Regions from separate parts of the Thalassospira sp. A3_1 genome, predicted to be linked through region 2. Evidence: predicted binding sites of a transcription regulator. Region 2 holds the regulator's gene; each other region holds the start of a gene.
What was found. The regulator PhoB, encoded in region 2, activates phosphate uptake and scavenging genes when phosphate is short. The targets are predictions, from matches to a motif close to TNTCATAAAACTGTCA.
Positions count from the first base shown of each region.

Region 1 (3,787 bases), on a different contig from region 2:
AGGGCATCATCTGGAACGTCAATTCCTATGACCAGTGGGGGGTTGAACTTGGCAAGCAGCTTGCCAAGGAATTGCTGCCGATGGTGCAGGGGAATGAAACAGCCGATGCGCGTGATGCTTCAACGGCGGGGCTGATCAATCAGTTACACGCACTTCGCGGTTAAGTCGATCCGAAGGGTGGTGTCAGTCTGTCTGATGCCGCCCTTGTTATGTACGCGATGATCCCGGCAGCGGGCAGAACAATATTTGACATCATCCCAACAATCGCGCCATTTACGTCGCCATGCGAAGGGCCGGTTACAGGTCATGCAAACCTTGTTCGGCAGGTTCGCCTTTTCAGGTCGTTTACCGTTGGCATTTCGGGCCATCCGATCACCCGATTAGAGCTTCGATCATGGCGTGTGCGGCGCATTTTCCGCTGCGCCATGCCGCTTCTACCCTTGCCCCCAGGCACCAGTCACCCGCGGCAATTATGCGTCCGTTTATTCCGGCCAAATGGCTTCGACCAAGTGGCGTTATAGTCCGGGCATATCGCCAGCGATGGGCGTCTATTGAAATCACATCGGGAAGTCTGGCACCACTTGCCGCGCGCAGTTTATCGAGCAATCGGGACGCGATGCGTTCCTTGTCCTCTTCAAGGTTGTCGCGGGACCATTTAGGACTGGCATGCAAAACCCAAAGGTCGGGGGATGGCTTGTGGATCAGATGACGGTGATCGCCACTGCGCGCCGCCCAGCTTATCGCCGGATCAGGATGGATCATCGCGTCAAATGCCGTTGGCAACGGTTTGGCAAAAGCGATCATCACAGCCCAGCATGGGGCCATTTCAACATCGGCAATCGGATCAAATCGTGCGGCAAGCGGTTGCAGCAATTCTGCCGATTGCGGCGCTGGCGCGGTAACGATCACACCGTCAAACGGGCCGAATTCACCATCCAAATCGTCATGCAGGACAAAATTGCGCGGTCCGGCGGTTTCGATACGGGTAATGCGGTGTTGCTTGCAGATTTCAAACGGTGCCAGAAGCGGGGTGATCAGTTTGTTCATCTGCGGTGCGCCCTGATACCAGATATCTTTGGCGGCATTGCCGTCTGTGATTGATTGCGACGGCATATCCAGGTGCGCCAAAGCTCCGCGATGCAGGTTCGGGTTCCAGTTATGGGCCGCTTTCCGGTTTTCTGCCTGATGAAGGAATGCCCTGAAATCAGGATGAAGGGCAGTGACATATTGGGCGCCGTGATTGAAATTGCCAAATTCGGTGCGCCGTGTCGCCAGACGTCCGCCCGTGCCGCGGCTTTTTTCAAAGACCGTTACATTAGCGCCGACCTGGTGAAGCGTGGCTGCTGCCTTTAAACCGGCCATTCCTGCACCGATAATGGCGATCTTGATTGCGGCCATTTTGCTGTTTCTGCCTTAAAATTTTCAACCTTTGATGTCTTACGCTGGCCGATGGCGTTTGGAGCATCTTGCAGTGCCCGATATTTATGAAACTGTCACCTTGTCGTCATCAAACTGTTACGCGTTATCAGCAGGTTATCTGCCACGATTAAACCGAACATCAGGGGGAATTTATGCGTTATTCTTTAATGGCGACTGTAGCGATGTCTGTGCTTCTCGGGGCTTGTGGTACGGCGTCTCATTCGAGCAACATGGCCATGACGGTCGATACGGCCTCGCCGGCGGCCAAACCGCTTTCGATTGTGCCGATGGGTGAATATCGCACCGGTCTTTTTGACGAAGGTGCGGCTGAAATCCCGGCTTATGATCCGGCAAGCAAGCGCATTTTCGTCGTGAATGGCGGTGAAAAGGCAATCGATATTCTTGATATGTCGAACCCGGACAAACTTGCCAAACTTGGCTCGATCAAACTTGCAACCTGGGGTAAGGCAGCAAACAGCGTTGCCATCCATGGCAACATCGTTGCCGCCGCGGTCGAGAATGACGACAAACAGGCACCGGGCAAGGCCGTCTTCTTCGACACCAATGGTGATTTCATTGCTGCGGTAACTGTCGGCGCGTTGCCAGACATGATCAAGTTTACCCCGGATGGAAAATACGTTTTGGTTGCGAACGAAGGGGAGCCGAACGACGCATTCGACAATGATCCCGAAGGCAGCATTTCGATTATTCCGGTGTCCGGAAATCTTGCCGATCTGTCGGATGCCGATGTGCGGAATATTTCCTTCGCATTCCTGAACGGGACGGACCTGCCATATGGCATGCGCACGTCAAACCCGGGCACTTCGAGCGTGGCACAGGATATCGAACCGGAATATATCGCCGTCTCGAAAGATAGCAAAACGGCCTATGTTTCGCTTCAGGAAAACAACGCGGTGGCGATCATCGACATTGAGACCGCAAATGTTATCCGGGTTGCCGGACTTGGCTTCAAGGATCATTCGGTCAACGCGTTTGATGCCAGCGACAAGGACGGCGAAATCAACATTCGCACTTGGCCGGTCATGGGCATGTATATGCCAGATACGATTGATACGATCGAAATCGGCGGCAAAACCTGGGTCCTGACGGCAAATGAAGGGGATTCTCGCGATTACGACGGTTACAGCGAAGAAACCCGCGTTGGCAAACTGACCCTTGATCCGGTCGCATTCCCGAATGCTAGCTCCTTGCAGAAGGACGAAAACCTTGGACGTCTGAAAACGACTACGGCGCAGGGGGATACTGATGGTGATGGTGATTTCGACGTGATCTATAGCTATGGCGCGCGTTCGTTCTCTGTCCTTGATGCCGATGGTAATATGGTCTTTGACAGTGGTGACAAGTTTGAACAGTACATGGCCGCGAATTACGGCAATGTGTTCAATGCATCTGACACCGAGAACTACAGCCGTGATGATCGTTCTGATGATAAGGGACCGGAACCCGAAGGTCTGGCAACCGGTTACGTCAATGGTACGCCTTATGCTTTCATCGGTCTGGAACGCCAGGGCGGGTTTATGGTCTATGACCTGACAAATCCGACCAATCCGCAATTCGTGACCTATCATTCAGATCGCCGTTTTTCCGGTAATCCGGAAGCAGGTACCGCGGGTGAACTTGCACCGGAAGGCATGCTGTTTGTTGATCCAAAAGATAGCCCGACGGGCAACGCCATGCTGATCGTAGCAAGTGAAGTATCGGGCAGCACGAAAGTTTATGACCTGAAATAGGTTGTATAAGTCTCTGCGTGCAAAGGATTTGTAGATCAAAAGCCGGGGATTCTCTCCCCGGCTTTTTCATTTATCCCGTCCGTTTGGTAAAATGGTTCAATACTGCAACGATATGAACTAAACTCCGCGCCACGGTCCGGTTACGGACCTGTCGACCGAAGGGAGGCGGAGACTGAGTACGCGACGTGAACCCCATATTCTGGTTGTCGATGACGATCAGGAAATCCAGAAGCTCCTGAAAAAATTCCTGCTCCAGCACGGGTTTCGTATCACCACCGTTTCCGACGGGGCGGAGATGCATCGTGCGCTTCGCGACTGGAATATTGATCTGGTGATCCTTGATATCATGTTACCCGGCGAGGATGGTTTTGCGCTGTGCCGGGATGTGCGCCGCAATTCCAAGGTACCGATTGTCATGCTGACCGCGGTGGGCGAGGATACGGACCGTATTCTTGGTCTGGAACTGGGTGCTGATGATTATCTGACCAAGCCGTTCAATCCGCGCGAATTGCTGGCACGTATTCGTGCCGTGTTCCGCCGTTTTGAAACCGGCACCGTGACACAGGTCCATCACGAAGAAACCAAGACCCAGAAAATCCTGTTTGCCGACTGGACGC
Region 1 is NZ_JAGHQQ010000003.1:144,979-148,765, forward strand. It holds gene pgi (glucose-6-phosphate isomerase) at 1-164, shown strand, start outside; gene J7395_RS14125 (DUF2256 domain-containing protein) at 144-368, opposite strand; gene J7395_RS14130 (FAD-dependent oxidoreductase) at 373-1,398, opposite strand; gene J7395_RS14135 (choice-of-anchor I family protein) at 1,572-3,170, shown strand; gene J7395_RS14140 (response regulator) at 3,370-3,787, shown strand, end outside.
Region 1: the regulator PhoB is predicted to act here: its motif matches at 1,503-1,518, upstream of J7395_RS14135 (choice-of-anchor I family protein).

Region 2 (3,787 bases):
CGCAATCGTGAAGCGGGATTCGGAACTGGCCGAAAAGGTCATTATTTCCGATCATCGTATCGATACGCTGGAACAGGAAGTACAGGATTTTGCCGTACGTCTTCTGGCCCTGCGTCAGCCGATGGCAGATGACCTGCGTCAGGTGGTGACAGCACTTAAACTTTCCAACGATCTGGAACGTATTGGCGATCTGGCGAAAAACATTGCCAAGCGCGCGCAGGTTCTCAACCAGGTGCCGCCGATCCGTCCGGTTCAGGTGATCCCGAACATGGCGAAGCTGTGCCAGGAAATCATCAAGGACGTTCTGGACGCCTATATCGAAGGCGATGCGGAAAAGGCCCAGCGTGTCTGGGCGCGTGATCAGGAAGTTGACGATATGTATAACTCCCTGTTCCGTGAATTGCTGACCTATATGATGGAAGATCCGCGTAACATCACGGCATCGACCCATCTGCTGTTTATTGCCAAGAACATCGAACGTATTGGCGATCACGCGACCAATATCGCCGAAACGATCTATTACCGGATCAAGGGTGAAGACCTGCCGATGGATACTCGGCCAAAAAATGACGCGGCGAATTTCGCTGTCGTAGAACCGAATGAGTGACACTGGAGCATAGGAAGATGGACCCAACGGTTCTTATCGTCGAGGACGAAGCTGCAATCGTAACCATGTTGCGCTACAACCTCGAACGCGAGGGGATGCAGGTTGTCGAAGCCGGAGACGGTGACGAAGCGTTGAAGATTCTGGCTGAAACCCATGTCGACCTGGTCCTTCTGGACTGGATGTTGCCGGTAATGTCGGGGATCGAGGTTTGCCGCCAGATCCGCCGGAAACCGGAAAGCCGCGATTTGCCGGTGATCATGGTTACCGCGCGTGGCGAAGAAGGTGACCGCATCCGTGGCCTTGATACCGGTGCCGACGATTATGTGACCAAGCCATTCGCGATTGGCGAATTGCTGGCGCGTATTCGCGCGTTGCTTCGCCGATCCGGCCCGGCGCAACCACAAGGGCAGTTGATCTATTCCGATATCGAAATGGATCTGGCCGCCCATCGTGTCAGCCGTAACGGCAAGGCCATACATCTTGGCCCGACCGAATTCCGTCTGCTGCGTTACTTCCTCGAACATCCGGGGCGGGTTTTCTCGCGCGAGCAGCTTCTGAACGCGGTTTGGGGTCCGAACATCTATGTCGAAACCCGAACGGTTGACGTACATATTCGCCGCCTGCGCAAGGCATTGAATGACGTCAAGGGAACGCGCGATGTGATCCGTACGGTTCGTGCCGCTGGTTACGCACTGGATGTCGAAGCCGCCTGATCGCGGTTATTCCGGAAGGTGAAACGAAAAACCCCCATCCTTATGATGGGGGTTTTTGTTTTCAGGTGGTTTTCCTGGATTTTACCGGTTTGGCCGATTTTGATGCCGGATCTTCGGTTTTCTGGCGCGCGGTGCGTGGCGCCAGTTCGTTCATCAGAAGCATATCGGCACGACGGAACTTGGCAATTTCGGTATCGATATCTTCCTGCGGGATGTCGCAGGCTGCCAAAACATGGTCGGACAGGCGCAAACCGGTTTCGAGTACTTCGGGGATGGCGGCATCCGCACCGCTGCGTGACAGGGGCCCGATATGGGTGATGTCCTGTGCGCGGGCAAAGATTTTCAGGTGTGGATAGTGCTGGCGCAACAGGGCAACCGTCTTTTCGGTTGCGTGTGGGTTCCCCATGGCAACGGCGGCAATATGGGCCTGTTCTGTATGGGCCGCTCGGAATGTTTCCGGACGTGATCCATCTGCAAAATAAACCGGCAGACCTTCGGCACGGCCGCGTGAAACCTGCTGGGCATCGGATTCAAGAACGATGAACGGGATATCCTTGGTACGCAGCAGACGGGCCAGAACCCGGCCGACACGCCCGCAACCAATCACCAGAACATGCTTCTGAATGCCATCGGTTTCATCTGAAATTTCGCTAAGCTGATCGTTTTCCTTGGGATGAAGTTTCTGTTCGATCCGGTGGCCCAATGAAATCAGGGAGGGGGTCAGACCCATCGAAATCGCGACAACCGGGATCAGCATTACGGCGATATCAATCGGAACCGCGCCATTCTGCGATGCCAGTGCCAGCATGACAAAGGCAAACTCGCCGCCAGCGGCAAGGCTCATGGCAACCCGGATCGATGATGCCCGGTTAAAGCCGATCAACAGGGATAACCCGAAAAGGACCGCCGCCTTAACGACCAGCAACCCGATCAGCCATAAAATGATGGTACCGGCTTGACCAATGACGACATTGGCATTCACCGACATGCCGACTGACATGAAGAACAGCGACAGGAAAACCCCGCGAAATGGCGAAATGTCGGCTTCGATCTGATGGCGGAATTCGGTTTCGGCAAGCATTACCCCGGCGATGAAGGCACCAAGCGCCATCGAAAGACCGGCGGCCTCGGTCAGGGTACTGGCAGCCAGAACGACAAACAGGGTGCCGATGGCAAAAAGTTCGGGATTTTTAAGGGACGCAATATAACGAAACAGTCGTGGCAGCAGATAACGACCGGCCAGCAGCAGGACGGCAACAGCGCCGACCCCACTTAACGCGCTGATCCATGGGCTGGTTTCGGTTCCGGCCTTGCCAGCGGCCTGCACCATGATCAAGAAGGGACCAACCGCGACGTCCTGCAACAGCAGGATGGCAAGGGCTGCACGGCCGAAACGGGTATGCAACTGGCGTTCATCGGAAAGCTGTTTAAGGATAATGGCTGTTGATGACAGGGCCAGTGCTCCGGCAATCACGATAGAGGCGGGCATATCGTAATTGATCAGCAGCAATACACCGAACATCACCGCCATCGTGACGCCGATTTGCAGAAATCCAAGGGTGGCAAACCGGCCGCCAATCACGCGCAATCGTTCGCGCGACAGTTCAAGACCGATCATGAATAGCAGAAAGACAATGCCAAGCTCGGCCACCGTTGAAATGTCTTCGCGGTCATTGATCAGACCAAAACCAAAAGGTCCGATGCAAAAACCACCGATCAGAAAGCCGATGATCGAGTTTGCACGTAATTTCTGGGCCAGCGGCACAGCAATCACCGCGGCCGTCAGGACAAGGAACAGTTCGAAAAGAACGCTGTGAGACATGTTGGGATATGCGTCCGGCGCAGATGGGCGTGTAAAGGAAACTCGTTCAAATCAGGATAGCGGAAATACCCCTATGATTTCTATGGAAATTTCGCGTATGCGAAGACATCTGTGGTAGACGACACGTATTAAGAGTAAGCGACCGTGGCGATTACGTTCGGCGTGCTTGCCTGTGTGGGAACAGCATCACACAGCCATCCAAAAGGGTTCCGAGGCGGGACGACACGGCTTGCTATTCTGTGTTCGGAATGCCATGTTCCGCTGGCCCGATAAAGGGCACAGAAATAATCAAAATTTTCCCCAGACGAGCAGGCTGACATTTGGAACAGTTCATCCCCTATTTGCAGATTATTGGTGGTCTTTTGCTTTTGACGGCTGGTGGCGAGTTCATTGTTCGCGGCGCTGTTGGTCTTGCACTGCTAATGGGTGTTTCCAAGGTTATCGTCGGCCTGACCGTGGTGGCCGCCGGAACGTCGGCCCCGGAATTCGTAGTGTCGCTGAATGCGGCACTTGCCGGTTCGGGGGATATCGCGATGGGGAACGTTGTTGGGTCGAACATTGCTAACATTCTTCTGATCCTTGGTGCGACGGCTGTTCTGAAGCCAATCGCAGCGTCCCGGACCATGATTGTTCGCGATGGTGGGA
Region 2 is NZ_JAGHQQ010000001.1:642,594-646,380, reverse strand. It holds gene phoU (phosphate signaling complex protein PhoU) at 1-607, shown strand, start outside; gene phoB (phosphate regulon transcriptional regulator PhoB) at 625-1,320, shown strand; gene J7395_RS02940 (cation:proton antiporter) at 1,382-3,142, opposite strand; gene J7395_RS02935 (calcium/sodium antiporter) at 3,463-3,787, shown strand, end outside.

Region 3 (3,787 bases), on a different contig from region 2:
GTCGGGCTTGCCGGGCACGAAGACAAATATCCGTGGGAATTGTCAGGCGGGATGCAGCAACGCGCATCGCTTTGCCGGTCGCTGATCCATGAACCCGATCTTCTGATGCTGGACGAGCCGTTCGGCGCGCTTGATGCCTTCACCCGCGAAGAGCTTTGGGACATCCTGCAAAATCTCTGGATGGTGCGGCCCTTTACCGTCATCCTCGTGACGCATGATCTGCGCGAAGCGGCCTATCTGGCCGATACGATCTATGTGATGTCAAAGCGCCCCGGCATGATTCTGGTGCAGCGGGAAAACACCCTACCCCGCCCGCGGGATCAGGAAACGACATTCACGCAGCCTTTCACCGATCTGGTCCACGAATTGCGCAGTCACATCCGTGACGTGCGCGCGGCATAACGGAAGGCTTTGCATCATGGCCAAGAAAAAAGACTTCGCGAAAGCAACACCGTGGCTCAGCGCAATCGGGCTTTTTGTTTTGTGGGAACTGATCGTGCGGATTTTCAATATCCCGGTCTATGTCCTGCCAACACCGTCCGAAAGCATTATGGTCGGCTGGGAATTTCGTGCCGCCATCTGGATGCACGCGCTTCAGACGCTTTATACAACGCTTGCGGGTTTTGCCATTGCGGTTGTGTTTGGCGTCATTCTGGGGGCGCTGGTGGGGTCGAGCAAGGCGGTTTACGACGCGGCCAATCCGCTTCTGGTCGGGTTTAACTCCGTCCCGAAGGTCGCCCTGGTCCCGGTCCTTGTGATGTGGTTTGGCATCGGCACGGTTCCGGCGATCATTACCGCATTCCTGATTTCGTTCTTCCCGATTGTGGTCAATGTGGCGACCGGGCTGGCGACCCTTGAACCCGAATTGCGCGATGTGTTGCGATCCCTTGGCGCGACGCGACGCGATATTCTGGTCAAGGTCGGCTTCCCGCGTGCGATGCCCTATTTCTTTGCATCGCTTAAGGTCGCGATCACGCTGGCCTTTGTCGGATCGGTGATTTCGGAAACCGTCGCATCGAACCTTGGCGTTGGGTATCTGATGCTGTCGGCATCGTCGAAATTCAACATGCCGCTGGTATTTGCCGGGTTGCTGGTGATCGCGGTGATGGGGATTGCGATGTACGAGCTGTTTAACATCATCGAACGCCGGTCGACCAAATGGGCCAATCGCGGCAATCCTGCGAATTAATAGCTGGCTCCGCTTAGATACGCAAAAGGCCGGGAAAACCCCGGCCTTTTTTATATGCAGACGATTGTATTGACGCCTAGGACAGATGGGTATCAAAGAAGCCCATCGTGCGTTCCCACGCCAGCATCGCGTCCTCGGCGTCGTAACGCCCGCCGGTCGGATTGGCAAAGGCGTGATCGGCCTCGTACCAGAAAATCTGATAATCGGTTTTTCCGGCTTCTTTGAGGGATTCCTCAAACCCTTCGACCATCGGCTTGTTGATGCTTTTATCAAGCGTGCCGAAATGCCCCATCAATGGCGCGCTTAGCGTCGAGACCTGTTCGGCGGTCTTTTTGACATTGCCGTAATAGACCACAACCGCATCAACATCGGCGGCAAGCCCGGTATTGAGCGACCAGCCACCGCCAAAGCACCAGCCAACCGTTCCGACCTTGCCGGTTGAATCCTTGTGATTTTTCAGTAATTTGACGGATTCCTGCAATTTTTCGGTGGCAATCGCCGGATCAACCGCCGACATCAGGGCCTTGGCCCCGTCCGGCGTGGTCGCAGCCGGTTTGCCATACAGATCAACCGCAAGCGCGATATAGCCCTGCTTGGCATATTCGGCGGCAACCGCACGGATCTGATCATTAAGCCCCCACCATTCATGGATCAGAATGACGGTCGGGGCCGGAAGGGTTGCGGGCATGGCGATTTCGGCGGTCATCTTTTCCCCGCCCGGGGTCGTGATCGTCACCGGCTCCAACATCGACCCGGCGGCATGGGCCAGAATCGGGTCGGCCAGAACGACTGCGAGTGGCAGGGCAACCGCCCCCTTCAGGAACAGACGACGATCTTCGTCCGTGGCCTTGGGCGGCGGGCCGAGATGGTCGTCTACGCCGCATCCGTCAAGCGTGCACATATTCAAGCCTCCTCTGTATTGTTACGATCAAGCGATTTTATCAGGTTGTATTTTACATGATGTTCTTCGCGTCATCATTTCGCAAGATGCGAAGAATTTGCAAATCACACTCGCGTCATAAATCCCGCTCATCGCAAAGAGTACGCGCCCAAATCCGTTACGGATCAACCCCTTGTATGATCATGGCGGCAATTGTCATCAAAATGCCCCCTTGCCCCGGCCCCGCTTGCCTGCTTTAACAAGCCGACTGCAATCGTGCTGCAATTCATCCCGAGGAAATCATGCGTACTATCGAAACGGTTCTTTTTGATCTGGGCGGCGTTCTGGTCGATTGGGACCCGCGGCATCTGTATCGCAAGATTTTCACCGACCCGGCCGAAATGGAACGCTTCCTGACCGAGATCTGTCATCCGCACTGGAATTTCCTGCATGACAAGGGTGCGCTTCGCTTTGCCAAATCAATCCCCGATCTTCAGCATCGCTATCCGGAATATAGCGATCAGATCGCGGCATGGATGGAACGCTGGCCGGAAATGATGAAAGGCTCGATTGACCGCACCGTTCACATCCTGGAAGAACTGAAATCGCGCGGCAATGTGCGTTTGTTTGCCCTGACCAACTGGTCGGCGGATACCTGGCCGCATGCGATTGAACGGTTCGGTTTCTTAAGCCATTTCGAAGGCATTCTGGTATCGGGTCAGGAAAAACTGGCCAAGCCCGACCCACAGATTTTTGATCTGACGGCAGCACGTTTCAAGCTTGATCCGCGCGAAACCCTGTTTATCGATGACAACGAAAAGAACATTCAGCAGGCGCGCGAAATGGGCTTTGCCACCCACTGGTTCCGCGACCCGATCCGCCTGCGCCGTGACCTGATGGAATATGGTCTTCTGTAATCACGGACCGAACCAGAATGACAAAGGGCGCCAAACCGGGCGCCCTTTTTTGTGCGATGATCAGCCGATCAGTGCCGCTTGGCTGTCAGGTAATTGGCAAAGCACTGTTCGAAAACATATTTCCAGCCGCTTTCATACCCGTCGCGGACCATCGGGGCGATTTCACCCAGATTTTTCCAGTCCCAGTGTTTAAGCCGGATCACGCAACGGCCAAAGGCATTCTGCTCGAACGTGACGCTGATGCGGGTATAGGCCCCCTCTTCCCAGCCGGGATGCCAGGTAAAGGCGATATGCTCGCCCGCCTGCCAGATATCGACAGTCCCCCAGACCACCGGGTCGCGGCCCTTGGCATGTTCAACGATCCTGCCACCAAGCCCGGGATTCATCTCGACCGATTTGCAGTTTTCACGCGCCAGTGAATGGCTGTCGGTCGGCCACCAGTTGCCAAAGCCGTTGGTGAACGCCTCGAACGCATATTCGGGCTCGACCGGGACGGTAATTTCCACCCGGATCGGCTTTAAATCGTCGTCTTTGTGATCGGCTTCAGGCAGCATCGCGGCCAGTTCCCCACATGGTTTCCAGCAGCCCGGGCAACTGATCAAAATGATCAATCACGGCATGTGCCCCGGACTTGTTGAGCGTTTCAACATCGTGATACCCCCAACTGACGCCAATGGCCAGCATCCCGGCCGCCCGACCCATTTCAATGTCATAGGCCGTATCGCCAATGATCACCGCATTGGGCGCATCGACACCAGTTTCATCCATCGCCGCATGCAACATCGATGGATGGGGCTTGGA
Region 3 is NZ_JAGHQQ010000002.1:1,126,122-1,129,908, reverse strand. It holds gene J7395_RS12430 (ABC transporter ATP-binding protein) at 1-402, shown strand, start outside; gene J7395_RS12425 (ABC transporter permease) at 419-1,189, shown strand; gene J7395_RS12420 (dienelactone hydrolase family protein) at 1,266-2,090, opposite strand; gene J7395_RS12415 (HAD family phosphatase) at 2,372-2,986, shown strand; gene J7395_RS12410 (SRPBCC domain-containing protein) at 3,055-3,540, opposite strand; gene J7395_RS12405 (HAD-IA family hydrolase) at 3,530-3,787, opposite strand, start outside.
Region 3: the regulator PhoB is predicted to act here: its motif matches at 2,284-2,299, upstream of J7395_RS12415 (HAD family phosphatase).